2 regions of the Variovorax sp. Soil_C_17 genome follow, and region 1 is predicted to be linked to the other one. Evidence: riboswitches for the same ligand, from Rfam matches in the RefSeq annotation. Region 1 holds a riboswitch; the other holds the start of a gene.
The links. Region 1 has a riboswitch for glycine ahead of AC3A6Y_RS06490 (D-amino acid dehydrogenase). Riboswitches for the same ligand answer to the same signal wherever they lie in the genome.

Region 1 (14,333 bases):
GGCTCGGCCGCCGGGCGGTCGATGAAGTCGTCGAGCGTCAGCGTGCGCTCCACCCGCGGCAGGTCGCCGACGATCGTGCTGCCGAGTCCGATCAGGAAGGTGGCGAACACCAGGGCCACCACCCAAAGGCCGCGGCGGAACCACTTCTCCGACAGGCGCAGGGACTTGCTGCTCATTCAGTTGCTCCGGTTCATCAAAGGTGCCGATTTAAAGGCATCGCTGCCACAGCGTCTTGCTCAGTCGCCCTGCAAGCTGGTCTTCCCGCGGGCTGTGATCGGCGGGCGTGCGCGCCCGCGACCTCATAGACGCAGCGTCACTGGCGCCGCGCCGAGTCCCGCCCTCGGCATCCAGGCGAAGACCGAATCGACCGTCACGGTCTCGATGCGGTCGGAGAAACGCTTCTCGTTGGGATGGTCGTCAAAGGACACATTGGCCGCTCCGACGCGGCCGCCCAAGCGCGTTAGCGGCCCGAGCTTGAGCGTGGTGGGCTCGTAACCCTTGAACTTCAGCCAGGCCTGCGCCTGCCCGCGCGTGCGGATCGTCGCGGGCTCCATGGCCGCGGCCAGCGTCTCGATCGCCCACTGGTTCGACTGCTGGTACCTGTCGCCCCAGGCATAGCTCACGATGCTGTAGGAGGGGATGTGCAGCCGCGTGATGCGCGCGGGCGACTCTTCGAGCGCCGTCCTCAATTGCGCCTGCACGGCGGGTGCAGGCACCACCCAGGCGGCCTCGTTGCGCCACAAGTCATCGAGGAAGAACTCGCCCAGCCCCTGGCGGTAGACCCCCGCTGTCGCCGTGTTGCACTGGTTCAGCTTGTGCACCACGCGCCAGGCGCCCGCCTCGGTCTTGTAGGCCAGGCCCATATGCGAGTAGCGCAGCCCGTACTTGCCCAAGTCCTGCCCCGCGCGCGCCAGCAGCACCACCTGAGCGCCGCTGGCGTCGAGCTGCTGCGCCGTGCGCTGGGCGAGCTCCAGGCCCTTGATGATCGTGGCCGCATTCGGCCGGTGTTCCTCGCAGGAGCGGCCGGCGTGCGCGTTGAGCGGAAACAGGAACAGGCCGGCCAGCACCACCGCCAGCGCGGCTGCGATCAGGTGCATCATCGACCGCAATCCGCGACCTACGCGCGGCACGCGGCTTCGGTACTCGATCTCGTAGTTGCCGAAGTTGGTGGGGATGCGCTTCACGACAGCCTCTCGTTGTAGAGCAGCGCGCGGCCGATCGCGTTGGGCACGAAGGCCAGCACCTCGCCGGCCGCCGACAGCACGATCCCGCTACCGATCACGCTGACCGTCACCACGGTGCCGGCCACGACCGCGCTGCCATGGACGGCACGGCCCAGCACCTTGACGCTGGCGCGGGCGCCGTCGGATGCACGCTCCAGTAGATAAACGGTGCCGTCCGCCGAGGCCTCGACCGCCACCACGGTGAGCGTCGACCCAGCCACCGACAGCGCCGCCGGCAAGGCCACCACCGCGCTCGCCGCGCTGCCGGCCAGCGAGGCGGTCCCGACGACCGAGGCCACAGGCAGCAATGAAATCGCGGCCGAGGCCTCGCTCTGCGCATGAACCTGAAGCGGGGCGGCAACGCCCGCCAGTGCAGCACAGGCTGCGATCAACGCCGTGACAAAGGACTTCTTCATGATGTGTTCTCCGGAATGAGGGGTTTGAAGTCGGTGCGCCGTCATTCGCCGCGGCCTGCTTCGGCGCGGGCTTCGCGTCGGCCCTGAAGGCGCGCTTCGACGAGGTCGGCCTCGTGACGGTCTCGGAGGGTCTTGGCCAGCGTGAAGGCGCTGCTGATCAGGAACATCCAGCTCACGCCGAGGAAGGCCTTGTAGGTCTCGCTGATGTCCATGCGCAGCAGGCCCCAGCCGGTCAGGCTCATGGCGGTGAAGAAGCCGCCCCAGACCACCAGCTTCCACATCGGCGTGTCGCCTGCGCCGGGGATTGCACCGTGCTGGTTGTCGCGCACGAACTTCGCCAGCACGAAGGCTGCCGACAGGCAGAACACGTAGCCCATCACCATGAAGGCCCGATCCAGCGCTTGCCCCGGCAGCCAGCCGAGGCCGGTGGCGCAGAGGAACACGGCCAGCCCGAAGGAGATCCAGACTTGGACCTGCCAGGCTCGGGTATCGCGCTGGATGGAGACGGTGGGTGTAGTGGGTTGCATGAATGCCTCGCGGCGTAGTGAAGGTGCGCGGATGATGGTTCGCGCCTTCGCTGCGGGGTTCAAATTCCTGCACTGGTGGCGGCTCTCGCCGCCCCGGGTATCTTCAATCGATACCGATGCGCTGCCGGCGCCGCAACAGGTCTTCGCGCGTGAAGGGCCGCTCGGTGCCGGCGAGCCGCACGGCGAGCAGCCCGAGCGCGTCCTGCGTGGGCGCCGGCGTTCCGGGACGCAGGAACAGCAGCGGCGAGACGATGCTGATCAACAGCAGGACCCAGTGAAGGCGTGGCGGCCGGTGATACTGCCGCCACAGGAAGAGCGCGCTGACGGCGGCGCCCAGCGCGAACCCGGCCGCCACTTCCGATTTGGAATGGGCATAGATCGCCAGCCTCGACAGTCCGATGAGCCCGGCAAAGGCCCAGCCGAATGTGGCAGCCGAGGCGCGCACGCGAGGCTCCCAGTGCGCGGCGACCAGCCAGAAGGCCACCGGCCAGACGCTGGCCGAGAGCATGGTGTGGCCGCTGATGCCGGTGAAGTTGAGCATCGCGCTGCCGATACCCCAGCCCATGAAGGCGATCTTGGAAGCCGCCACCAGAGCACCCGCCGAACCGAACAGCACGAGCCAACGCCATGCGATCGGCCGCGTGACCGTCCGCACGCCCAGCCACACGGCAATCCACGCTGCGACCGGCAGCAGGAAGCCGCTGTCACCGAACCAGGTGATCGAATGCCAGAAGCCGTCGGGCAAAAAGAACATCAGCTCGGCTGGCCGGTCAGCAGCCCGCCCACGCGCCGCTGCAGGACCTCCGGCTGCACCTCGGCGCGCGCCATCGCGCTGCCGACATGGAGCCCGACCCGACTGAAGAAGCCGCGCCGAAAGGGACGCACCATCGCCACGCGCTCGCCGTCGCGCACCTCGATGCGGCTGAAATAGGAGCCCCAGAGGTTGGTCAGCGCCATCGGGATCACCGGCACGTCGATGCCCTCGGCGCGAGCGTGTTCGAGGATCTTCATCACGCCACCCTTGAAGGGCTGCAGCGTGCCGTCGCGCGTGATGGCGCCCTCGGGGAATATGGCGAGCAGATCGCCCTCGCGCAGCACCTGCACGGCACTGGCGAAAGCCGCCTCATAGGCCGTCGGGTTTTCCTTTTGGGATGCGATCGGAATGGCCTTGGCCAAGCGAAACAGCCAGCCGAGCACCGGCACGCGGAAGATGCGGTGGTCCATGATGAAGCGGATCGGCCGCGGGCTGGCGGCCATCAGCAGCACGGCGTCGATGAAGCTCACATGGTTGCAAACCAGCACGGCGGCACCTTCGGCCGGGATGTGCTCCTCCCCCTTCACGTCGAAGCGGTAGACCACGTGCGATAGCAGCCAGGCGGAGAAGCGCAGCAGATACTCCGGCACCAACATGAAGATGTAGAAGGCAACCACCGCGTTGGCGATGCCGGTGAAGAGGAAGATCTGCGGAATCGTGAAGCCGGCCTTGAGCAGCGCGCCTGCGATCACCGCGCTGGCGATCATGAAGAGGGCATTGAGGATGTTGTTGGCGGCGATGATGCGTGCGCGGTGCGTGGGCTGGCTGCGCAGCTGGATCAGTGCGTACATCGGCACGCTGTAGAGTCCGGCGAAGAGCGACAGCAGGCCCAGGTCGGCCATCACCCGCCAGTGGGCCGGCTGGGCCAGGAAACCGGTCAAGCCCATCTCGCTGGCAGCCGACAGGCCACGCGATGCGAAGTACAGGTCGATGGCGAACACGCTCATGCCGATCGCACCGAGCGGTACCAGGCCGATCTCCACCTGACGCCGGCTGAGCGTCTCGCACAGCAGCGAGCCGATGCCGATGCCGATCGAGAACACCACCAGCAGCAGCGAGGCCACCTGCTCGTTGCCGTGCAGCACCTCCTTGGCGAAGCTCGGGAACTGGCTCAAAAAGACGGCGCCGAAGAACCACATCCACGAAATGCCCAACAGGGAGCGGAACACCACCAGGTTGCCGTGCGCCAGCCGCAGATTGCGCCAGGTCTCGCTGACCGGATTCCAGTTGATCAACAAGCCCGGATCGGTCGCCGGAATGCGCGGAATCGCCTGCGCCACGCCCCGCCCCACCAGCGCCAGCAGCAGGCAAGCCACGGCCACTGTCGTGTGGCCGATGCCCGGAAGTGCGACCAACAGGCCGCCGGCCACCTGCCCCAGCAGGATGGCGATGAAGGTGCCCATCTCGACCATGCCGTTGCCGCCGGTGAGCTCGCGCGCATCGAGCACCTGCGGCAGGTAGGCGAACTTGACCGGCCCGAAGAGCGTCGAATGCAGCCCCATCAGGAAGACACAGGCCAGCAGCAGCACCGCGTCGGCGCGCATGAAGCCCCAGGCGGCCAGCACCATGATCGCGATCTCGAGATTCTTGACGAAGCGAATCATCTTCGTCTTGTCGTATTTGTCGGTGAGCTGCCCGGCCGTCGCCGAGAACAGCAGGAAGGGCAGGATGAACAGCGCGCCGATCGCCAGCCCCGCCATCGCGGGCGGCATCCAGCTCAGTTGCAGCTGGTAGGTGACCATCACCGTGAAGGCGAACTTGAACAGGTTGTCGTTCGCCGCCCCTGCGAACTGCGTCCAGAAGAAGGGTGCGAAGCGCCGCTGCCCGAGCAGGGCGAACTGGTTGGCGTGCGCGTTCGGCGTGGGCGCGCTGGATGCAACGGAGGCGTCGGCGGGTGTCGTCATTCGAATCGCCCTGGCGGGCTCCTTCAGGCCGTCACGGCGGCCGCGCCCGGATTGTGCCGCAGCGTCTGGCGGCCCATGGCCTGCAGAGCGTGAAGCACGGGCAGCGCCGCCAATGCCGCCGTCAGGTGCTTGAGGCTGTGGCCGGCCAGCAGGTGATGCGTTGCCTCGTAGATGGCACGGTCGGACAGCTCGAACAGCTTGGCCAGCGCATAGAAGAAGATCACCCAGCCCAGCCGCAGGCCGATGGCGCCCGGTGCGGGCTGCCGGACGAGCGCCAGCACGAGCACCAGCAGCATGCCGCCGAACTGGACCAGTGCCCACGGCATCACGTTGCCCGTTTCCTGGCAGACGGCCACCGCCAGCAAGCCGGAGCCGAGCACGAACCAGGCCGCCGGCCAGCCGGCGCGCGCGCTCACCCTTTCGCAGACAGCGCAGCCGATCAGCCCGGCAAAGGCCACCGTCATTCCGGCACGGTCCGCCGCCAGGCGCAGGGCGTCGGGTTGCAGGTGGTAGAAGGCCGAGCCGGCGGCCGTGATGACCAGGCCGGCGAAGAACATCCAGGCGCAGTCGAGCAGGTTGACGGGCGGCTGGGCCACCGCGTGGTGCAGCGGCACCGCGTCCTGCACGTGCTCGTGCGCCTGGTCGTGCCAGTGGAGCCAGCGCAAGCCCCAGACGCCCAGCGCCGCGAAGGGCAGGTTGCTCAGCACGTCCATCGCGTGGGGAAGGCCGAACCAGTCGCGCTCATCGGCAAAGGGGGCGCCACCCGTCCCCGGCGAAGGCAGCGATGGCCCGGCGACTGCCAGCAGCAGAAGCAAGGCGAAGAAGAAGAACAGAACACGTTCGCGGGGGGAGAGGAGCGTGAGGGGCATGGCGGTTCCCGGTGAGAGGTCGGTGCGGCGGAATGTAGGTTGTCAACCTCCGAAGGAGCATCGAGAATCGATACGGAGTACTTTTTCACGCCCGCCGGTATCGAAAACCAATACCCGATCCATGAGCACCACCATCGACCTCGTCCAGGCTCTCAAGAACGAGCTGAAGACCGCCCACATGACCTATGCGGACCTCGCCAAGTCGCTGGACATGGCCGAGTCCAGCGTCAAGCGCATGCTCGCCAAGGGCGACATGCCGCTCACGCGGGTCGATGCGATCTGCCGGGCGCTGAAAATCGACTTCGCCGAACTGGCGCGGCGCGTCGCCGATGCACAGCCGCTGCTCAAGGAGCTGACGCTCGAGCAGGAAAAGGCGGTGGTCAAGGACAAGAAGCTGCTGCTCCTGGCCATCTGCGTGCTCAGCCAGTGGACGCTGGAGCAGATCGTCGCCGCCTACCGGATCAGCGAGGCCGAATGCATCGGCTACCTGGCACAGTTGGACCGCATCGGCATCATCGAGCTGCGACCACTCAACCGCTACCGGCTCAAGCTCGCCAAGACCTTCCGCTGGCGCCCCCACGGGCCGGTGATGGACTTCTTCCGCGAAAACGTGGTGCTGGACTACTACCGCGGCGGCTTCGACGGGCCGGCCGAGGGCCTGCTGCTGGTGCACGGCTCGATCAGCAAGAGCCTGGCCCCGGCCTTCCTCGACCGCCTGCAACGCGTGGCCCAGGATTTCGCCCAGCAGCACCAGACCGACCAGAAGCTCTCGCCCAAGGAGCGCGAGGGCTACACGCTGCTGCTGGGCATGCGCAACTGGGAGTTCGAGCTCTTCACCCGACTTCGCCGGGCCTGAGGCGATCGAGATCGAGGCGGCAGGGCACCCGCAGCCACGCTTGGTGACATGGCCCGGGCCGCCTACAATCCGCCCCACTGCAGGAGAGCGGGCCGCTGCGAGGCGGCCCCACCGAAGGCGCAAACTCCCATAAACGCTCAGGTCGGCTCGCAACCACGAGCCTGTACTGCACCAACTGTCAAAGCCGTCTGGAGAGCCGTCGCGCCACGCGACGCACCGAAGGAGCAAGTCCGCTGCGGGCGCAGCGGATGAATCTCTCAGGTACCGAGGACAGGGGGAGCGGCAACTCGGACGCGTGCGCCGGTTGCTTTTTTCTTTTTCACGAGCTTCCATTGCTTTCGTCGCGTCCGAGCGTTGCAACCTGAAAGGTTCCTGCAATGCGCGTGATCGTTCTCGGCGCCGGCCTGCTCGGCGTCACCTCGGCCTATTACCTCCGCCAACTCGGCCACGAAGTGACCGTGATCGACCGGCAGGCCAAGCCGGCCGCCGAAACCAGCTTCGCCAACGGCGGCCAGATCTCGGTGAGCCATGCCGAGCCCTGGGCCAATCCCGGCGCACCGCTCAAGCTGCTGCAATGGCTGGGCAAGGAAGATGCGCCGCTGCTCTTCCGCCTGCGCGGCGACCTGCGCCAGTGGCTCTGGGGCCTGGCCTTCCTGCGCGAATGCACGCCGGCGCGCACCCGCCGCAACATCGAGCAGATCGTGCGCCTGGGCACTTACAGCCGGGATCTGCTGCAGCAGCTGCGCCGCGACAAGGGACTGCAGTACGAGCAGCGCACCCAAGGCATCCTGCACTTCTACACCACGCAGAAGGAGTTCGACGGCGCGCTCAAGCCGGCCGAGCAGATGCGGGCCCTCGGCTGCGAGCGCCGCGTGGTCTCGGCCGACGAGGCGGTGCGCATCGAGCCGGCGCTGGCCCACATCCGGCCCCAGCTGGCCGGCGCCACCTACACGGCCGAGGACGAGTCGGGCGATGCGAACCGCTTCGCGCGCGAGCTGGTCGCGCTGGCCGCGGCCGACGGCGTGCAGTTCCTCATGAGCCACACCGTCACCGCACTGCGTGAGGCGGGCGGGCGCATCGACCACGTGGAGGCCACCGACAGCGAGGGCCGCTTCCAGCGCATCCGCGGCGATGCCGTCGTGCTGGCGATGGGTTCGCTGTCGCCGCTCTACGCCGCGCCGCTGGGCATCCGGCTGCCGATCTACCCGGCCAAGGGCTACTCGGTCACGCTGCCGGTGAAGGACGCCACGAAGGCACACCAGGTCTCGCTGACCGACGACGAGTACAAGCTGGTTTTCTCGCGCTACACCTCGGAAAGCGGCGACCGGCTGCGCATCGCGGGCACGGCCGAGCTCAACGGCTACGACCGCGACCTCAATCGCGTGCGCTGCGAGGCCATCGTGCGGCGCGTGGAAGCGCTCTTCCCCGGTGCCGGCGACACGTCGCGCGCGCAGTTCTGGACGGGCCTGCGTCCCGCCACGCCCAGCAATGTGCCGCTGATCGGCCGCACGCGCCTGCCCAACCTGTTCCTCAACACCGGCCACGGCACGCTGGGCTGGACCCACGCCTGCGGCTCGGGGAGATCGATCGCGCGCATCGTGAGCGGGCTGAAGCCCGAGGTCGACTTCGCTTTTGCCGGCGCCTGAGGCTCAGTCGCGCATCAGCGCCTGCATCAGCGCGCGCAGGATGGCCAGCGCCGGCGCCTCGGTGCGCCGGCGCAGGGTGACGAGGCCGAAGCGCGCCACGCCATCCATCGGCGGATCCATCTTCAGCTCGACCAGGCCGGGCGCCGCCGCGCGGATGGCCAGCAGCACCGCATCGCTCTGGCGCACCACCTCCACCAGGCTGGGGACCTCCTCGCATTGCAGGGTCACGCAGTGCGCGGGATGCGCCTGCGGGCCGTAGGCCTCGACCAGGGTGCGCGCCACCTCGTCGCTCAGCGGCGTGGAGGCGATCGGGTAGCGCTGCACCGCCTCGAAAGCCACGGAACGCAGCCGCGCGAGCGGATGGCCGCGGCGGCACAGGAAGGTACCGCGCATCTCGCGCACCAGGCCGAGTTCGAGATCGGGCGCCGGCTCCAGCGAGCGCGCATCGACCACCAGCGCATCGAGGCTGCGCTCGCGCAGCGACTGCACGAGCAAATCTGTGCCGCCGCGCGCCACCGCCACGCGCATCCTCGGGTGATGCTTCGCCATGTGCATCAGGAAGGGCGTCATCAGCATCGCGCCCGGGCCGGAGCCCATGCCGATGCGCACCGTGCCGCCCTCCCCTTCACGCAGCCGCCGGCCGCTGTCGCGCAGCTCGTCGGCCTCGGAGACCAGGTGGCGCGAGCGCTCCAGCACCTCGCGGCCGAAGGCGGTGAGCTCGTTGCTGCGGCCCACGCGGTCGAACAGTGGCATGCCGAGCTCATCCTCCAGCGCACGGATGCTGCGGCTCAGGGCCGGCTGGGTCAGATGCAAGGCCTGCGCGGACTTGCTGAAGGAGCCTGTGTGGGCCAGCGAGATCAGATGCCTGAGTTGGACCAGCGTCATGGCGAAGGCCTGCGAAGAGCTGCATTGAACTCATGCTAATGCAGCCAACAATGCATTGGACGTCAACAGTACCCGCTCCTAGCATTCGTCCGCATCCGGCAATCGCGCCGGCGCCCCACCCGGAGTTCCACCGATGACATCGTTCTTCCAGCGTTCGCATCTCCTCGCCTGTGGCCTGTTGCTGGCCGTGGGCGCGGCCTTCGCCCAGAGCTACCCCGCCAAGCCGGTCACCCTGATGGTCCCGTATCCTGCCGGCGGGCCGTCCGATGCCTTGGCGCGCATCTTTGCCACCCCGTTGGGCAAGGAGCTGGGCCAGCAGGTGCTGGTCGAGAACCTCGGCGGCGTCAGCGGTGCGATGGCGGCACAGAAGGTGCTGGCGGCGCCGCCCGATGGCCACTACATCTTCCAGGGCTCTGCCAACGAGGTGATCCTCTCGCCGCTGGCCAATGCGGCCGTGAAGCTCAAGACCGAGGACTTTCGCCTGGTGCATCCGGTGGCCGATGCGGTGATGGTGTTCGTCGCCCGCAAGGACCTGCCGGCCAACAGCGTGGACGAGCTGATCGCGCTGGCCCGCAAATCGACCGACCAGCCGCTCTCCTACGGCAGCGTGGGCGTCGGCTCGCTCTACCACCTGATCCTGGAGAAGGTGCAGCAGGATGCCGGCATCAAGCTGATGCACGCACCCTACAAGGGCAATGCGCCGCTGCTGCAGGACCTCGGCGGCGGGCAGGTCGACTTCGCCGTGCTGGTCTACAGCGCGGCCATGGGCGCGCTGGCCGAGCAGGGCCGGCTCAAGGTCATCGGGCAGCTGGGCACCCAGCGCTCCGAGCTGCTGAAGAACGTGCCCACCGCGAGCGAAGGCAAGGAGCTGAAGAACTTGAGCTACAAGATCTGGAGCGGCTTCATGGTGCCGAAGAACACGCCGGAGGACGTCGTGCAGAAACTGCACAAGGCCATCGGCGCGACCCTGAAGGACCCTGCGGTGCGCACGCAGCTCGCGGCCCAGACTCAGGTCGCGTCGCCACCGATGTCGCTGGCCGAATCGACCAAGTTCTTCGAGGCCGAGACCGCGCGCTACCGGGATATCGCCAAGTCCATCCACCTGCAACCGCAGTAAGCCGAATCATGAGCACGCTCCTCGAAGACCTGCACGCGCGGGCCGATGCCTTCATCGACATCCGCCGCGACATCCACCGCCATCCCGAGCTCGGCTTCGACGAGCACCGCACCTCCGCGCTGGTCGCCGAGCGGCTCGAAGCCTGGGGCTACCAGGTCGAACGCGGCCTCGGCGGCACCGGCGTGGTCGGACGGCTGGTGCGCGGCGACGGCGAACGCCGCCTGGGCCTGCGCGCCGACATGGACGCCCTGCCCATCGACGAAAGCACCGGCCTCGCCTACGCGAGCAGCCACGCCGGCGTGATGCATGCCTGCGGCCATGACGGCCACACCGCGATGCTGCTCGCCGCCGCGCACCACCTGGCCGAGCGCGGGCGCTTTTCCGGCACGCTGAACCTGATCTTCCAGCCGGCCGAGGAGGGCGGCGGCGGCGCCTTGCGCATGATGGAGCAGGGGCTGTTCGACAAATACCCCTGCGATGCCATCTTCGCGATGCACAACATGCCCGGCTTGCCGCAGGGCCGGCTGGCGCTGCGCGACGGGCCGGCGATGGCCTCCTCCGACTACGCGACCGTCACGCTCACGGGCGTCGGCGGCCACGGCGCAATGCCGCATCGCACGGCCGACCCGATCGTGGCGGCGGCGAGCATCGTGCTGGCGCTGCAGACCATCGTGTCTCGCAACATCGACCCTCTGCAGATGGCGGTGGTGACGGTGGGCGCCATCCACGCCGGCAAGGCCAACAACGTGATCCCGCAGGGCGCCACGCTGGAGCTCAGCGTGCGCGCGCTCGACCGCGAGGTCCGCGTCAGGCTCGAGCAGCGCATCAAGGCGCTGATCGCGGCACAGGCCGAGAGCTTCGGCGTGCAGGCGCGCATCGACTGGCGGCCCGGCTATGCCGTGCTGGTCAACACGCCGGAAGAAACCGCCTTCGCGCGCGAGGTGGCGCTGGAACTGCTGGGCCCCGAGCGGGTCACGCTGCAGGGCCCGGCGCTGCCCGGCAGCGAGGACTTCGCCTTCATGCTGGAACGCGTGCCCGGCAGCTACCTGCTGATCGGCAACGGCGAAGGCGACAGCCACGGCGCCTGCATGGTGCACAACCCCGGCTACGACTTCAACGACGGCAACGTGGCGATCGGCGCGGCCTACTGGGTGCTCCTGGCCGAGCGCTTTCTGCGCTAGTCGTTCGCTGCAAACACCGTCAGCACGCCGGTATAGCCATACAGGTGGTGCCGCGCGATCTCCCCCGCGGCGAAGAAGCCGACCAGCGGCACATCGCCCAGGGCATGGCGCACGATCTGCAACTCGGCGCCGGGCGCACCGAAGTGCGGGCCACCGCGCCCCGAGCAGCTCACGTACACCGCGCCCGCGATGCGGCGCGCCGGATGGGGCGCGGCCTCGGCCTCGCCGGCCGCCACCGCACGCGCGGTGGCGAGCGTCTGCTCCTGCGGCTCCAGCTCCTCGCGGATCTCGGCGCAGATGCGCATCAGGTCGGCGCGCGCCGCCTGTGCGTTGCGGCGCACGAAGCTCATGCGCATGCCGGCCTCGGCCACATCGGCGATCGCGATGCCGCGGCGCGTGGGATCGAGACCGATGATGTGGCGCACCAGCACGTCGGCGCCCAGGTCGCCGGTGCGCCGGATGCCGTCGCTGCCCGCGTCGACCAGGCCCACCAAAGTGCCGCGCACCGCCTCGATCGCTTCCTGCGGTGCTTCCAGCGAGACGCGCAGCTCGGCCAGCAGCACGTCCAGCGCCGGCTCGCCGTCTAGCCTGAGCAGCAGGTTGCCCTCGGCCTCGGTAATCTCGCGCTCGCGCGACACCGGCTGGCAGCCCTGGGTGACGCGCGACACCAGGCGAACGCCCTCACCGAAGACCACCCCGGACAGCCCTCCCGAGAACACGCCGCCCGCGGCGCCATGGCCGCGGATGTTGCCGTTGCCGCCGATGGCGAACTGCAGGGCGTCGCCCCGGCCCGAGGACAGGCCGCCGAAGAGGTAGCCGGTATCTGTGCGCCCGGCCATCTCGGCCACCAGCTCGGTGAGGTCCGGCGTGCCAGGGTCGGCATGCACCAGCGCCGTGTGAGCCGCGAAGCCGCTCATCTCCGAGCCGGCCAGCGGCGCCACGCCCGAGAACACGCGGTACTGGTCGCTCGGAAGCATGCACAGCATGACGGACAGCGCCGGCTCGTCGATGTACTCGGCGTTGTTGGCCGAGATGCCGACAGCGACGGTGCCCGACCAGTCGGTGATCTCGGGCAGCTCGGCACCCAGGTGATCCAGGATCTCCTGTGCCTCGGTCCCATAGTGATCCGTGATGTAGAGCAGGCCGAGCGTGGGCGAGTGCGCATAGTCCGGCAGCGCCATCTGCGCCCGGAGTTGCGCGAGCACCAGCCCGGCTGCCATGCGCCATTGGGGATGGGTGGCGTGGCCCGTGGGAAACAGCTTCATGGACTCGGACTCCCCGGCAACGTGGTTGGAAATCAGCGCTGGCGCGTTCGCTTGGCGCTCGTCGTCTTCTTGGCCGCGGCCGGCGCTTTCTTCGCGGCAGTCGCCGTCTTGCGTGCCGGCGTGCGCGCGGCCGCGCCCGTGGCCTGGCCGACCGCCTCCGCCAGCGGCTGGCCCGCGGCGGGCACCTTCATCTGCGAGGCGTCCTTCAGGGCCGAACTGGCGATCTGCTGGAACTGCTGCGTGAGCGCCCCCCACCACTGAAGCGGGTCCACCACGCCGGCATTCGCGGCCTCCGGCGCGGCGGGGCCGTTGGATCGCTTGGCCTTGGCGGCGCGCTTGGGCGCCGGCACTTCGACCGCCTCCTCCGGCTCGGCGGCTTCTTCCGGTTCGGCGGCTTCTTCCGGTTCGGGTTCGGGTTCAGGCTCGGGCGCCTGCGCGCGAGGTGCGGGTGCCGCCGAGGCGGCCGGGGCCGGCGGCGTCGCGGCCGACCGCGTGAAGGCGTTCGCCAGATCTTCCATGCGCAGGTTCATGCCGCGCAGGGTGGACAGCGTCATCTTCTGCACCTCCAGCGCCTGGATGGTGGCCTTGAGCGCATGACCGTTCTGCTCCAGCCAGTACTGCACGGTCTTGAGCTCCTGGATGCGCTTGTCGACCTCCTCGACGCTGAGCGTCGGCGCAACCCAGCTCGACAGGCTCGGCATGCCCGGCACGGCGCTGTTCCCGCCGCCCGACGCGCCGCTCGCAAGACTCTGGAGAAAGTCGAATCCCGGAACGAACTGGCTGAAGGCGAAGGGCTTGGCGTCGCTCATGGGGCGGTCTCCTGCGAGGGGGTTTTTGTGTCCGGGCAGCTTACTCCATGCGCAGGGCCCTGGGGCCTCTCAGTGCTTGTGCGCGCCGCTCGCGGGCGCGACGGGTCCGGCCAGCACCGGCACCTTCAGGTCGAGCGTGCTCTTCTGCCCCTTGGCGTCCTCGAAACGCAGCGTCAGCGGCACGGTGCTGTCCCTGGCCAGGGGCTGCTTCAGGTCCATGAGCATCAGGTGATAACCGCCGGGCTTGAGCTCGACGGTCTGCCGGGCCGGCAGCGCGAGCCCGCCCTCCACCGCACGCATGCGCATGGTGTCGCCTTCCATCTTCATCTCGTGGACCTCGGCGACGCCGGCCACGGGCGTGGACGCGCCGACCAGTCGCGCGTCCGCGGGTGCTTTGAGCTTCATGAAGGCGCCGGTGCCGCTCTGGCCGGGCACCGAGGCGCGGACCCACGCATCGCGCACATCGACGGCGGCAGCACCCGGCAAGGGCGCCTGGGCCAGCGCGCCGGCAGCCCCCGCGAGCAGAAAAACGGCGGCGAGGCCCCGGCGAAAAAAGAATGGCTTGTCGTTCATGGCATGGCTCCTATTGGGCAAGTGTGAATCAAAGGTCGAAGCGGAGTTCAGCGCTGTAGGTGCGCTGGGGGTAGGGGTGGAAATTCCAATACTGCTCGTTGTTGGCGTTGTCGATGCCGAAGGCGGCCGACCAGCGCTTGTCGATGCGATAGACGACCCGCAGGTCGACCGTGAAGTACCTGCTGGCGCCGAAGTAGGCATCGGCGTTGACGTCGCTGTTGTCCAGGTTCGAGTACTGGCGGCCGCTG
Region 2 (14,333 bases), on a different contig from region 1:
ACGCCCTGGGCCCGGCCTCCATCGCCGAGCTCGCCCGGTCGCCGGCGGAAGAAGAGGTAGAGGTGGACGAAGCGGCGCCATTCCCATCGGAGATTAACCATGGATCAAATAAAAATAGACAACTTTTCTAGTCAACATCCTGGATGCAGCTTTCCTGAGTGGGATTCGCTGAGCAAAGACGCTTGTCTCGGAATTTCTCGATCGATTCAAGAAAAATTTGCCCTAGAAAATATCCCTGATGGACTCGCGTTGGTGAGAGCCATTGATGCCATGGCGCAACCTTGTAAATTCACTTCGCACGTTAGTGAAGATTTTGACTTAGATGCGCTACTCGATGCTTGCGGAGTGGATGCGGCGGAGGTCGTCTATATAAACTGGTATCGCTACGACGAAATCGACAGATTAAAGCGCAAGGACCTATCAGACAATTTCGACGAAATATGGTATCCCGGCGTAGATGCCATAGATATCTTTGATGATTCCCCCAGCTGGATACTGTCGATACCCCATAACGGATATATCAAAATACTGCGTTGAATTAAATTAATGCTTGCTTGCAAGCGCCTCGCAATGACGAAGTAGCGATCTAGACAAGATCAAAGGCAACAGAGCTGCAGACGCGGCCTCTCAAGAGGCTGGATATGACGATGCGCACGACGCGAAGAAGGGCCGGGGCGATAGTCGAGTGAATATTTATAACGACAAAACCACGGGGCAAAAATGGATCTGGGACGGTAAGAAAGGCTCGGGAAAGGAACAGTTATGAGTTTATCGATCAAAAGAAGAAAGTCTGTCTCATTGACATTCAGAGGTTTTGATATCACTGCTGAGGAAGTCGCCGACCTTTTAGGTGTGGCAGCATCAAGACTTGGAAATAGAGGCGAACCAGTGAAGTTGGGCGTCATGACCCGGTTGACTCGGTCTTACACCATTTTTTCAATGGACTTCGTGAGCGACTGCGAGTTGAACGACATGTTGCCGGCATTGCTGGCGCGGCTGGGGGGGCTAAGTCACCTTCTTCAGGTACGAAATGTAGTGCAGCCAGAATTTTTAGAGATCCATTTTGAATTGCCAGTTCGAGAGTCCGATGAGGTGCAAGATGGATACTTGTCGGAAGCGGTTGTTGCGGACGTATTTCAACTAAAGGCAAGTCTCTCATTTGGATTTTTCTAGAGCAGCCTTTGCTGCAAAGGATACTGCTGCAAGGCGCGCTCCTCCAACGTACCCGGGGGAATTTCGTCAACAGATGGTCAAAGTGGCGCAAGCCGGCAGGATGCCCGCGGAGCTTCGCCGTGAGTTCGGGACTGCGAGCGGCGCCCGATCTGGTGAACCGTCCTTCTTTCCTCAAGGCGGCAACGGACTCCCCGAGCACGCCAGCGCCCGCATCAGCAGCAGCTTCCGCTCGCGCGCATTGCGCGTGAGCGAAGCCGCGTGCTGGAACTCCGCGCAGGCCTCGGCCTTGCGGCCCAGCTTGGCCAGCAGGTCGCCGCGCACGCTGGGCAGCAGGTGGTAGCCCTGGAGCAGCGGCTCGTCGCGCAGCGCATCCACCAGCTCCAGGCCGGCAGCCGGCCCGAAGGCCATCGACAGCGCCACGGCGCGGTTGAGCTCGACGATGGGAGAGGGCGCAAGCTGCGCCAGGGCCTCATAGAGCGCGGCGATGCGCGTCCAGTCGGTCTGCTCCGGCGTGCGAGCGCGCGCATGGCAGGCGGCAATGGCGGCCTGCAGCGCATAGGGGCCGAGCGCGCCGCCCAAGGCCTCGGCACGCGCGAGCGCAGCGAAGCCGCGGCGGATCAGCATCTGGTCCCAGCGTGCGCGGTTCTGGTCCAGCAGCAGCACGGGCTCGCCCTGCGCATCGACGCGCGCGGCCGAGCGCGAGGCCTGGATCTCCATCAGCGCGACCAGGCCATGCACTTCCGGCTCGTCGGGCACCAGGCCGGCCAGGATGCGGCCCAGGCGCAGGGCTTCCTCGCACAGGGCGGGGCGCATCCACTCGTCGCCGGCGGTGGCGGAGTAGCCCTCGTTGAAGACCAGATAGATCACCTCCAGCACCGAAGCCAGGCGCGCGCCGAGCTCGTGCGCGCGCGGCACCTCGAAGGGCACGCGCGCCGCCGCCAGCGTGCGCTTGGCGCGCACGATGCGCTGCGCGATGGTGGGCTCCGGCACCAGGAAGGAGCGCGCGATCTCGTCGGTGGTGAGGCCGCCCAGGAGGCGCAGCGTGAGCGCCACGCGCGCCTCGGGCGACAGCACCGGATGGCAGGCGGTGAAGACCAGGCGCAGCAGGTCGTCGCCCACGTCGTCGTCGAGCGCGGCGTCGACCGCTTCCGCGAGATCGGCGGCCGCCATCTGGTGCTGCGCGTCGATCTCGCGGCCGATCTCGTCCTCCTTGCTCGCATGCAGCTTGCGCCGGCGCAGCAGGTCGAGCGCGCGGTGCTTGGAGGCTTGCATCAGCCAGGCGGCGGGGTTGTCGGGCACGCCCTCGCGCGGCCATTGCTCGAGCGCGGCGACCAGCGCGTCCTGCGCCAGCTCCTCGGCCACGCCCACATCGCGCACCATGCGCGCGAGCGCGCCGATGATCTTTGCCGACTCGATGCGCCAGACGGCGTTGATGGTGCGGTGGATGTCGGGCGCGGCCATTCAGCCGCCCACGGGATGGATCTCGACCTCGGGCCGCGCCTGCGCGAAGGGATAGCGCCGGACCCAGGCGATGGCGTCGTCCATGGAATCAGCCTGGATCAGCCAGAAGCCGGCGACCAGTTCCTTGGCTTCGGCGAAAGGGCCATCCATCACGGTGGATTTGCCGCCGCCCACACGCACTCGCGTGCCGCGCGCGGTGGAGCGCAGGCCGTCGGCTGCCAGCAGCAGGCCGTCGCGCACGCCTTCGTCGTTGCGGCGGGCCATGGCCGCGAGCTTGGCGGGATCGCTGGGTGCCTCGGCCTCGGTGTCGGCATCGGCCTTGACCAGGATCAGGAAGCGAGCTTTGGTGGCGGAGGCGGAGGGATCGACACCGGCCAGTCCGCCGGCGCAGCCGGTCTCGCGGATCTCGAACCCGGCCTGCGCATCGCCGGCCGCCGCCTCGCGCAGCCAGTCGGCCGCGGCCTGCCGGGACTCGGCCTCGACGATGCTGAGGCCGGCGATCCGCTGCGCGCCGGTGCAGGGTCGAGCCTCAGGTCCTGCGTCCGTGAAGCGGATGCGCACGCCTGCCGGGTCGGACGCCACCGGCGCGTGTTCGTGCAGCGTCACGCCGCGGGAAAGGGGGGGAACCAGGCCGAGCTCGTTCGAGGGGGCGGCCTGGTGCAGGATCACGAATCTCATCCGATGCAGTCCTCGGCTGGCTGAAGGGACTGAAAGGATATAGCGTCGGGATCAGCGCCGAAGCGGCAGCAGCTCGCGCAGCTTCTCGTCACGCAGGAAGAGGCCGCCCCAAGCCACCAGCCCCAGGTAGACGCCGAAGAGCAAGTGGCTGAACAGCGGGCTGCCGACCCGCAGATGGGTCGCGATCGCGCCGCCCAGCAGGCCGGTCAGCAGGATCGCGCCGAGCAGCGCGGTGCGCGGCCATGCGTAGAGCAGTGCGATGGCGAGCGTCATCACGCCCAGGCCGAAGCCGAGGTGCGGCGGATAGCCCAGCTGCGTCAGGGTCTCCTCGACGACATCGAGCTCGACCACCTTGATGAGGCCGTCGAACAGCAGGAACAACACGACCAGCGCGCTGAGCACGCGGCCGGTCCAGCGGGCCGCGCCGCTGGCCGGAGCGGAAGCGGGGTACATGGCGGTGGCTTGCATCATGTACGCCTCAGCGCGGGGTCGCGGAACGCTTCTCGGCCGCATCGCGCAGCCACGCTTCATGCTTGCGCATCTCGGGCGTGAATTCGGCGCCGAAGTCCTCGGCCTCGTAGACCTGCCGGATCTCGATCTCGACGTTGCCGCCACCATCGATCTTGGGCCAGCGCTTGACCCACTCGATGGCCTCCTCGCGGGACTTCACCTGGATCAGGCTGAAGCCGGCGACCAGCTCCTTGGTCTCCGCGAACGGACCGTCGATCACCGTGGGCTTGCCGTTGTCGAACCTGACGCGCGCCCCCTTGATGCTGGGCTGCAGGCCCATGCCGTCGAGCATCACGCCCGCCTTGATCATCTCCTCGTTGTACTTGAGCATGTCCGTGACCAGCTGCTCGGTGGGCATCACGCCGGCTTCGGTGTCCTTGTCGGCTTTTCGAATGACCATGAATTTCATTGTCGAATCTCCGTCAGATGGTGGCCGGGCGTTCAGGACTTGCTGCGGTTTTTTTCCGCTTCGGCCATCACGCGCTTCTCCTGCTCGCGCAATTCGGGCGTGAACTCGGCGCCGAAGTCCTCCATCTCGAAGACCTGCCGCAGCTCGAGCTCCTCGCCATCGGTGAAGGGCGCGCGCTTGAGCCATTCGAGGGCCTCGTCCCGGGAGCGCACCTGCCACAGCCAAAAGCCGGCGATCAGTTCCTTGGTCTCGCTGAAGGGGCCGTCGGTCACGGTGCGGGTCTTGCCATCGAAGCGCACGCGCGCGCCCTTGGAAGAGGGCTGCAGGCCTTCGCCCGCCAGCATGACGCCGGCCTTGACGAGCTCCTCGTTGTACTTGCCCATCTCGGTGAGCATCTTTTCGGTCGGCATGACGCCGGCTTCCGAGTCCTTGTTGGCTTTCACAATCACCATGAATCGCATGTCGTACTCCTGAAGGGTGGGTTGGCGAGCCTGCGGAACGAGGCTCTACAACGACGTCGAAGCAGGGCGCACCCGATCGACATCAGGAGTTGTAAATTTTTGCAACGGTGGCGCGACTCAGCGGGCGATCTGCCGGATCACCTCCGGCACTTCCCCCGCCAGCTCGCGCGCCAGGTAGCCCAGCGGTCCGACGCGCCGGCCCAGTTTCCTGCCCGCCATGGCATGAACCACCACGGCCCATCCCGCCGCCTGCTCGGGCGGCAGGCCGCGCGCCGCGAAGCCGCCCATCAGCCCGGCCAGCACGTCGCCCGAGCCCGAGGTCGCGAGCCCGGTCGACCCGCCGTCGAAGCGCCAGGCGCGGCCCTGCGGCGTCGCGATCACCGTGCTCGCGCCCTTGAGCACCACGCAGGCCTTCCAGCGCATGGCGGCTTCGCACGCGACCTGCAATGCTTCCTGCGCGACCGCTTCCTTTTGCAGGCCGCTCAGGTGTGCCATTTCGCCGGCATGCGGCGTCAGCAGCACCGGCTGGTCGAAGGCTTCCCGGGCCGCGACCGACATCGCGATCGAATCCAGCACCACCGTGCAGGCCCGGAAGAGCGGCAGCAGCCGGCGCACGAAGCCGATGCTGCCGCGCTCGTCGCAAAGGCCGGGACCGACTACCACGGCCGCCACCCGCGTGGCCAGCGGGGCGAGCGATTCGCAGCCGCGTGCGGCCAGTCCGCCGCCGCGCGTCTCGGGCAGGGCGATCACGCGCGACTCCGGCAACGCGAGCGCCAGGCCTTGCGCAACGCAGGCGGGTGCGGCGAGGGTGAGCTTGCCCGCGCCCGTGCGCAGCGCCGCGGTCCCGGCGAGCAGCGCGGCGCCGGGCATCTCGGCACTGCCCGCGATCACCAGCACGCGGCCGCGCGCCTCCTTGTCGGCATCGTCGCCCGGGTCGGGCAGCGGCCAGCGCGCCAGCGATGCTTCGGTCAGGGCTGCGGCGCGCGGCGTGGCCATGGCACCGGGAGGAGCCTCAGGGCTTGGGGGCGGCCGGCTGGTCGGGCGCGCGGGTCACCGGCGTGGCGGCTTCGCGCAGCGGCGCGAGGAAGTTCACCAGGTGGAGCTGGAGCACCTCGTCTTCTTCCTGGCGGCGCTCGGCACGGTAGGAGGTGACGGCGCAGTTGGGCACATCGCCCTGGCGGTCGATGTCGAGGATCTGCTGCTCGTCCATGTGCTCGAGCAGGTAGCGCAGGCAATTGACGATCACCTGGTGCCCCACCACCAGCACGCGCCGCCCCGCGTACTCGCGCGTCACCATCTCGACGACGCTGCGCAGGCGCAGGATCACGTCGCACCAGCTCTCGCCGCCGGGCGGGCGGAAGTAGAACTTGCCCACGTGCAGGCGCTGCTCGTTCAGATCGGGATGTTTCTGGCGGATGCCCAGCTTGGTCAGCCGGTCGAGGATGCCGAACTCCTTCTCCCGCAGGCGTTCGTCCACGCGCAGCCTGATGCTGTCGCCGGACAGGCCTCCATGTTCGGCCACCAGCTCCGCGGTAGCGCGGGCGCGCACATAGGGAGAGCAGAGGATCACCTCCGGCTTCTCATGCGCCGGCAGGCGGGCGAACCACTCGCCGAGCGCGATCGACTGCTCGATGCCGAGTTCGGACAGCGGCACGTCGATGTCGCGCCAGGCCAGCTCGATCAGCGCAAGCCCGCCGGATTCGGCCGCATCGCGCGCGACGTTGCCGGCGCTTTGGCCGTGGCGAACGATCCAGAGGGTTTGGGGCCAGTTGCTTTGCATGGGCGAGGGGATGCTAGGACGCCCTCGCCGCGCGCTCCGTAGGCAAAGGCCTATTTCAGCCGAAGCGAACCGGGCGCCTTCACGCGTAGTCGGCCACCGGCACGCAGCTGCAGAACAGGTTGCGGTCGCCGTAGACGTTGTCGATCCGGCCCACCGGCGGCCAGTACTTGGCGTCCTTGACCGAGGCGATGGGAAAGGCGCCGAGCTCGCGCGAGTAGGGCCGGGTCCATTCGCTGGCCAGCAGGCTGTCGGCGGTGTGCGGCGCGTTCTTCAGCGGGTTGTCCTCGCGCGGCCAGATGCCTTCCTCGATGCGGCGGATCTCGCCGCGGATCACGATCATCGCGTCGACGAAGCGGTCCAGCTCGGCCAAGGGCTCGCTCTCGGTCGGCTCGACCATGAGCGTGCCGGGCACCGGGAAGCTCAGCGTGGGCGCGTGGAAGCCGTAGTCGATCAAGCGCTTGGCCACGTCCTCGGCCGTCACGCCGCTGCTGTCCTTGAGCGGGCGCAGGTCCAGGATGCACTCGTGCGCCACGTGGCCGTTCGGGCTGGCGTAGAGCGTGGGGTAATGGTCCTTGAGCCGCGCGCTGATGTAGTTGGCGCTCAGGATCGCGACCTCGGTCGCGGCCTGCAGGCCGGGCGCGCCCATCATGCGGCAGTACATCCAGCTGATCGGCAGCACCGCCGCATTGCCCAGCGGGGCGGCCGACACCGCGCCCACGCCGTTCGAGGGGAGGCCGCCGCTCACGTGGCCGGGCAGGTAGGGCACCAGGTCCTCGACCACGCACACCGGCCCCACGCCGGGCCCGCCGCCGCCGTGCGGGATGCAGAAGGTCTTGTGCAGATTGAGGTGGCTCACGTCGCCGCCGAACTCGCCGGGCGCGGCCACGCCGACCAGCGCGTTCATGTTGGCGCCGTCCACATACACGCGGCCGCCGTGCGCATGCACGATCTCGCACAGCTCCTTGACGCGGGTCTCGAACACGCCGTGGGTGCTGGGGTAGGTGATCATCACCGCGGCCAGGTCGTCGCGGTGCTGCTCGCAGGCGCGCGCGAGGTCGTCCATGTCGATGTTGCCCTGCGCGTCGCAGGCGGTCACCACCACCTTCATGCCCACCATCTGGGCGCTTGCCGGGTTGGTGCCGTGGGCGGAGGAGGGGATCAGGCAGACGTTGCGGTGGCCGTGGCCCTGGGCTTCGTGGTAGGCCTTGATGGCCAGCAGGCCGGCGTACTCGCCTTGCGAGCCGGCATTGGGCTGCAGGCTGATGCCGGCGTAGCCGGTGGCCTCGCACAGCCAGGCGCGCAGCTGCGCGTCGAGCTCGGCATAGCCCTGCAGCTGCTCGGCGGGCGCGAAGGGATGGATGTCCGCGAACTCGGGCCAGGTGATGGGGATCATCTCGCTGGTCGCGTTGAGCTTCATGGTGCAGCTGCCGAGCGGGATCATGCTGCGGTCGAGCGCGAGGTCCTTGTCGGAGAGGCTGCGGATGTAGCGCAGCATCGCGGTCTCGCTCTTGTGGGTGTTGAACACCGGGTGCGCGAGGAAGTCGCTGCTGCGGCGCAGGTCCAGCGGGATGCGCGAGCCGACCGTGGCCGAGAGCTCCTCGAAGCGCGGCATCGGCGTGCCGGCGGGCACGAACAGGGCCCACAGGGTCTCGATGTCGGTGCGGGTGCTGGTCTCGTCCAGCGAGATGCCCAGGTGCTGCTGCAGGCCCTGGCGCAGGTTGATCGATGCGGCTTGGGCGCGCTCCAGGATCTTCGGCGTGTCCTCGCCGGTCAACACGGTGAGCGTGTCGAAGGCGGTGGCGTTGGCCAGCTCGCGGCCCATCTGCTCCAGGCCCTGCGCCAGGATGGCGGTGAGAGCCGCCACGCGCTGCGCGATGCGCGTGAGGCCTTCGGGCCCGTGGTAGACCGCATACATGCTCGCCACCACCGCCGGCAGCACCTGCGCCGTGCAGATGTTGGAGGTGGCCTTCTCGCGGCGGATGTGCTGCTCGCGCGTCTGCAGCGCCAGGCGGTAGGCCGGGCGGCCCTGCGTGTCGACGCTGACGCCCACCAGCCGGCCCGGCAGCGAGCGCTTGAACTCGTCGCGGCAGGCCAGGTACGCCGCATGCGGGCCGCCGTTGCACAGGGGCATGCCGAAGCGCTGCGTGGTGCCGCAGACGATGTCGGCGTCCCATTCGCCGGGCGGGGCCAGCAGGGTGAGCGCCAGCAGGTCGGCCGCCACGCAGAAGGCGGCGTCGCAGGCGTGGGCATGGCCGGCCAGGGGGCGCAGGTCGTGCACGTGGCCGGTGGTGGCCGGGTACTGCGCCAGCGCGCCGAAGAAATCGCCGCCGGCCATCAGGTGCGGCAGCGTCTCGGAGACGGTGCTGACCTTGACCTCGATGCCCAGGGGCGCGGCGCGCGTCTTGATGACCTCGATGGTCTGCGGATGGCAGTCGCCCGAGACCAGAAACACCTTGCTCTTGCTCTTCACGCTGCGGCGTGCGAGCGTCATCGCCTCGGCGGCGGCGGTGGCCTCGTCGAGCATCGAGGCGTTGGCGATCGCCATGCCGGTCAGGTCGCACACCATGGTCTGGAAGTTGAGCAGCGCCTCCATGCGGCCTTGCGAGATCTCGGCCTGGTAGGGCGTGTAGGCCGTGTACCAGGCCGGGTTCTCCAGCAGGTTGCGCAGGATCACGCCGGGCGTGTGGGTGCCGTAGTAGCCCTGGCCGATGAAGTTGCGCGCCACCTTGTTCTTCGCCGCGATGGCGCGCAGCTCGGCCAGCGCGCCGGCCTCGGTCACGGGCGCGGGAAGCTGCATCGGATGGCTGCGGCGGATGGCCGGCGGCACGATGCCGTCGATCAGCTCGGCGCGCGTCTTCGAGCCGACGGCAGCGAGCATGCGCGCTTCGTCCTCGGCCTCGATGCCGATGTGGCGGGCGATGAATTCGCCGGCATTCTCGAGATCGGCGAGGGTGGGCAAGGAGGGCAGGGAGGACTTCGGCATGGAGAGGCTCAGGGGAGGGGGAACAAACGCGGCGGCTGTCGGCTTTTCAGTTTTCGTCGGCGAACTTGTCGTAGGCGGTCTTGTCGAGCAGGGCATCGAGCTGGGCGGGGTCGGTGATCTTCATCTTGAAGAACCAGCCTTCGCCTTCGGGCGCGCTGTTGGCCAGCGAGGGGTCGGCGCGCAGCGCCTCGTTGACCTCGGTGATCTCGCCCGCGACCGGCATGAAGACGTCGGCCGCGGCCTTGACCGACTCCACCACGCCGGCGACTTCGCCCTGGGCATAGCCCTGGCCAACCTCCGGCAGGTCGACGAAGACCACGTCGCCCAGCGCATCCTGCGCATGCAGCGTGATGCCGACGGTGGCGTTTTCGCCTTCGGCGTTGACCCACTCGTGGTCCTTGGTGTATTTGATGGTCATTGGCATGGCTCCTGGGGAAGGGGAAAGAACGAAGAACAAATAGAAACTAGCCGCGCCAGTAGCGTGCCGGCACGAAAGGCAGGGTGCTGACTTCCATCGGCACCGGCTTGCCGCGCACGATGGCTTGCAGGCGGGTGCCGGGCTCGGCGTAGGCGAGGGCGACATAGCCCATGGCGATCGGCCGGTCGACCGTGGGGCCCAGCAGGCCGCTGGTCACCTGGCCGATGGGCAGGCCTTCGAAGGACTCGAGCAGCGTGCCGTCGCGCACCGGCACGCGCTCCAGCGCCACCAGGCCGACGCGCTTGCGCTTGAGCGTCTCGTGGTCGAGGCGGCCGGCCGTGCCGCTGTCGGCCGTGAGCTGCGCCAGCACCCGCGCCGCGCCGGGAAAGCCGCCCTCGCGCGCACCGCCGCTGCGGCGCACCTTTTGCATGGCCCAGTTGAGCGAGGCCTCGACCGGGGTGGTCGTGGTGTCGATGTCATTGCCGTAGAGGCACAGGCCGGCTTCGAGGCGCAGCGAATTGCGCGCACCCAGGCCGACGGGCTGCACCTCCGGCTGCGCGAGCAGCAGGCGGGCCAGCGCCTCGGCATCAGGGGCGGCGACCGAGATCTCGAAGCCGTCCTCGCCGGTGTAGCCGCTGCGCGTGGCGAAGGCCGCGATGCCGCCGATCTGCACCTTGCCGCCGGTCATGAAGACGAAGCGCTCGATGCCGGGCGACAGGCGCGCCAGCACGGCCGCGGCCTGCGGGCCCTGCAGGGCGAGCAGGGCGTTGTCGGGCAGGGGCAGCACCTTGCAGCGCTGGCCGATCCTGGCCTGGATGTGGGCGATGTCGGCGGCCTTGCAGGCGCCGTTGACGATGACGAAGATGGAATCGCCGCCCTCGTTGAAGAACATCAGGTCGTCGAGGATGCCGCCTTCGTCGTTCAGCAGCAGGCCATAGCGCTGCTTGCCGGGCGCCAGGCCGATCACGTCGACCGGCATCAAGGTCTCGAAGGCGGCAGCGGCATCGGGCCCGACCAGGCGCAGCTGGCCCATGTGCGAGATGTCGAAGAGGCCAGCGGCCGTTCGCGTGTGCCTGTGCTCGGCCATCAGGCCGGCGGGATATTGCACCGGCATCGAATAGCCCGCGAAGGGCACCATGCGGGCGCCGAGCTCCACGTGGAGGTTGTACAGCGGGGTCTTTTGCAGATCGTCGGGAGCAGAGGCCAAGGCACTCTCCATCAGGGGCAGTCCAGATCCATGGCGGCAAAGCCATGGGCCACCCCTGCTGTCCGCTTTACCTGAGAGATTCGCCCCACGATCGGGGTTTGCTCCTTCGGTGGGCAGGCGCCATCAAAAGCGAAGCGCCGCCTCTCTCCAGCAAGGAAACGCCCGAAAAACGGGCGCCTCGTCAGTCCTTTTGCCTGAGCGTTCGGGCCCGTTCTTCGAGGGGCCCTGCGCCTTCGGCGGCCCCGCGCTGCGGGGCTCTCTCCTGACCGGGTCGAGTGTAAGGGAAACCGCGCCTACGACCGCTCCAGCCGCAGCCGGCGCAGCAGGAATTTCTCCCACAGCTTGTCCGAGAGGAACTGCAGGGAGCGCCGCACGTGCTCGCGCAGGTTGCGGGCATCGTAGGGCGAGCGGATGTCGGCGCCTGCCTGGCGCGCGCGCAGGCTCAGCATGTGTTCCGAGAGGCAGCAGCGCGCCTTCATGCGCAGGTCCTCGAAGTTCTCGGCGCCGAGCGGGCTGGCCTTGTGCCATTCGTGATCCCATTTGAAGCGGCGCCGCTTCTGCTCGCCCTCGCCGTCGTCGCTGATCAGCCAGGCGGAGACGAAATCGACATACGCCTCGCCCACATGGTCGCGGAACACGCCGCGGCCGGGCTCGAACTGCTCGTTCACCAGCGAATCCAGCAGCGCGTTGCCGGGCGAAAGCGTGCCCAGCCGGTGGCGCAGGGTGTTGTTCATCGCGAAGCAGTAGGTCGAGACCCATTCGAGCAGCGGCCCCATGGGGGTCATCGTCGAGCGCGGGAAGTCGTTGATCTCGCCGAAGAGCCAGGGGCCCGGATGCAGGGCGAGCTTGCGGATCTCGCCGCCGAAGCGCTCGAGCCGCCGTTCGCTCCAGGCGTGGTTGAGGGCCACCGTGTCGTTCGAGAAGATCCACACGTCGGGCTGCTCGCCGCGCGCGAGGAGGGTCTCGACGCCGGTGTCCCAGCCGGAGAACTCGCGGTTGCTGTTGTCGCCGGTGACCACCAGGCCTTGCGCGGAGTTCGTGCCGGTCGCGCTTTCGGCAGGCGTGGCGCTGGCGTTGTCGACGATCACGCTGGAGAAGCGGTCGCCATCCTGGGCCAGGCGGATTCGCAGCTTGTCCAGCACCTGGAGCGAACGCTCGCGGTGCTGGTCGCCGAATTCCAAGTGAACGAAACCGTAGCTTGTCATTTGCCTTCAGTGGAGAGAAGAAAAGAGAAGCGGCGGGTTGTCGCCCCATGCGTCCCCGCCGGTTGCGGCCGCATGAAGATGTTACCGCCTGAACGCGGAAACGGCGACACAGACTGCGCGAGGCAGCCGCAACTCTCCAAGCCTATTCAAGAACGAGGCGTGCTGCGTGTCAGCCAAGGCGCCGTGGCGGGGTCCATGCTGTAACCCTTGTTTTCAGCGCACGGCTGCGGCCCCCCACGCGGGGGCTACTTCGCGTAGACCAGGTCGCGCAGCCCCAGCGAGATGCCCGGCACGTAAGTGATGACCATCAGGCAGGCCAGGATCACCAGCACGAAGGGCACCAGGTGCGTGACGATGCGGTCCAGCGAGATGCGCGCCACGGTGCAGGCGGCGAACAGGTTGACGCCGAAGGGCGGCGTGATCATGCCGAGCGCCAGGTTGACGACCATCACCAGCCCGAAGTGCACCGGGTCGATCCCGAAGTGCATCGCCACCGGCGCCAGGATGGGCGCCAGCACGATGATGGCCGCGCTGGTCTCGATGAACATGCCGATGACGAACAGCGCCGCATTCACGCCCAGCAGAAACAGGGCCGGCGACTGCAGCACGGCCTGCAGCCAGTGGCCGATGGCCTCGGGCACGCCGGCGCGCGTGATCAGGAAAGCGAAGAGGCCCGCGTTGGCGATGATGAACATGATCACCGACGACGAAATCACCGACTTGCGCAGCACCGCGTAGAGCTGCGGCAGCTTGATCTCGCGGTAGATCAGCATGCCGACGACGAGCGCATAAAGCACCGCCACCGCCGAGGCCTCGGTCGGCGTGAAGATGCCGCCGTAGATGCCGCCGAGGATGATCACCGGCATCAGCAATGCCCAGCCGGCGCGCCAGGTGGCGACGCCGACGCCCAGCCGGCCGTCGCCGTCGTTCTTGCCCAGGCCCTTGATCTTGCAATAGACGTAGACGAAGGCCATCAGCGCCAGGCTGATCAGGATGCCCGGGCCGAAGCCGGCGATGAAGAGCTCGCCGATCGACACCTCGGCGCTCACGCCGTAGAGGATCATCGGGATCGAGGGCGGGATGATCACGCCCAGCTCGGCGCTCGTGGCCTGCAGCGCTGCCGCGTAGCTGGTGGGATAGCCGTGCTTGATCAACGCCGGAATCAGGATGGCGCCGATGGCGAAGGTGGTGGCCACCGACGAGCCCGACACCGCGGCGAAGATCATGCAGGTCAGCACGCAGGTCATCGGCAGGCCGCCTTGCACGCCGCCCACCAGGCTCTTGGCGAAATCCACCAGCCGGCGCGAGATGCCGCCGGTCTCCATGAGGTTGCCGGCCAGGATGAAGAAGGGAATGGCCGCGAGCGGAAACTTGTTGATCGCGTTGAACATCTCCTTGACGGAGATCAGCATGTTGGCATTCGAGGCCTGGATGCCGACCACCGAGGCGAGGCCGATCGAGACCGCGACGGAGATGGTGAGTGCGAAGCACACCACCATCGTCGTAACCATGACGGGCGTCATTGCGCGGTCTCCAGTTCCTGCCGCTGGGGATCGAGCAGGTTGCCGACGATGCCGATGATGCTGAACAGCCCGCCCACCGGCATCGCCACGTAAGCCCAGAACATCGACACCGATTCGAGTCCCGCCATCGACTGCACGCCGCCGCGCTTCGCGTAGTCCCAGCCCCACCAGACGATGACGGCGATCAGCGTCAGCGCGGCCAGGCACACCAGCCAGTCGAGCACGCGCCGCATCCTCGGCGGGCTCCAGCGGTACAGCACGTCGACGCTCACCATCGCGCCCTGGCGAAAGGCGGTGGGGATGCCCATGAAGACCATCCAGATCAGGCTCACGCGGATCAGGATCTCCGACCATTCGGCCGGCTGCTCGAGCACGAAGCGGGTGACGATCTGGAACACGCCGAGCGCCGAGGCGACCACGAGCATGAGGCAGGCGACGGCCATGGACAGCGAGCTGGTCCAGTGGTCGAGGCGTAGGAAGGCGGATTTCATGGGCAAGGCACGCAAGAGTCGATAAAAAACGCCC

Region 2: it holds a riboswitch for glycine, as region 1 does, so the genes downstream of both, gcvT (glycine cleavage system aminomethyltransferase GcvT) here and AC3A6Y_RS06490 (D-amino acid dehydrogenase) in region 1, are expected to answer to the same signal.

Annotation. Positions count from the first base shown of each region.
Region 1 covers NZ_JBDGIT010000001.1:1,339,146-1,353,478, reverse strand. Annotated here, with positions in the region: gene AC3A6Y_RS06530 (serine endopeptidase) at 1-176, opposite strand, end outside; gene AC3A6Y_RS06525 (DUF2145 domain-containing protein) at 300-1,097, opposite strand; gene AC3A6Y_RS06520 (hypothetical protein) at 1,181-1,639, opposite strand; gene AC3A6Y_RS06515 (YiaA/YiaB family inner membrane protein) at 1,681-2,166, opposite strand; gene AC3A6Y_RS06510 (phosphatase PAP2 family protein) at 2,270-2,920, opposite strand; gene AC3A6Y_RS06505 (MFS transporter) at 2,920-4,884, opposite strand; gene AC3A6Y_RS06500 (hypothetical protein) at 4,908-5,753, opposite strand; gene AC3A6Y_RS06495 (helix-turn-helix domain-containing protein) at 5,875-6,609, shown strand; glycine riboswitch at 6,680-6,783, shown strand; glycine riboswitch at 6,788-6,893, shown strand; gene AC3A6Y_RS06490 (D-amino acid dehydrogenase) at 6,987-8,255, shown strand; gene AC3A6Y_RS06485 (LysR family transcriptional regulator) at 8,259-9,140, opposite strand; gene AC3A6Y_RS06480 (tripartite tricarboxylate transporter substrate binding protein) at 9,274-10,257, shown strand; gene AC3A6Y_RS06475 (M20 aminoacylase family protein) at 10,266-11,438, shown strand; gene AC3A6Y_RS06470 (FIST signal transduction protein) at 11,435-12,703, opposite strand; gene AC3A6Y_RS06465 (PhaM family polyhydroxyalkanoate granule multifunctional regulatory protein) at 12,736-13,512, opposite strand; gene AC3A6Y_RS06460 (copper chaperone PCu(A)C) at 13,582-14,085, opposite strand; gene AC3A6Y_RS06455 (TonB-dependent receptor) at 14,114-14,333, opposite strand, start outside.
Region 2 covers NZ_JBDGIT010000002.1:541,241-555,573, forward strand. Annotated here, with positions in the region: gene AC3A6Y_RS11190 (hypothetical protein) at 1-131, shown strand, start outside; gene AC3A6Y_RS11195 (hypothetical protein) at 100-537, shown strand; gene AC3A6Y_RS11200 (hypothetical protein) at 763-1,173, shown strand; gene AC3A6Y_RS11205 (RNA polymerase sigma factor) at 1,345-2,634, opposite strand; gene AC3A6Y_RS11210 (YciI family protein) at 2,635-3,312, opposite strand; gene AC3A6Y_RS11215 (DoxX family protein) at 3,364-3,783, opposite strand; gene AC3A6Y_RS11220 (YciI family protein) at 3,791-4,231, opposite strand; gene AC3A6Y_RS11225 (YciI family protein) at 4,264-4,692, opposite strand; gene AC3A6Y_RS11230 (NAD(P)H-hydrate dehydratase) at 4,810-5,688, opposite strand; gene AC3A6Y_RS11235 (histidine phosphatase family protein) at 5,705-6,472, opposite strand; gene gcvP (aminomethyl-transferring glycine dehydrogenase) at 6,552-9,455, opposite strand; gene gcvH (glycine cleavage system protein GcvH) at 9,502-9,873, opposite strand; gene gcvT (glycine cleavage system aminomethyltransferase GcvT) at 9,920-11,092, opposite strand; glycine riboswitch at 11,129-11,241, opposite strand; glycine riboswitch at 11,257-11,355, opposite strand; gene AC3A6Y_RS11255 (hypothetical protein) at 11,374-12,285, opposite strand; gene AC3A6Y_RS11260 (TRAP transporter large permease) at 12,531-13,808, opposite strand; gene AC3A6Y_RS11265 (TRAP transporter small permease) at 13,805-14,299, opposite strand.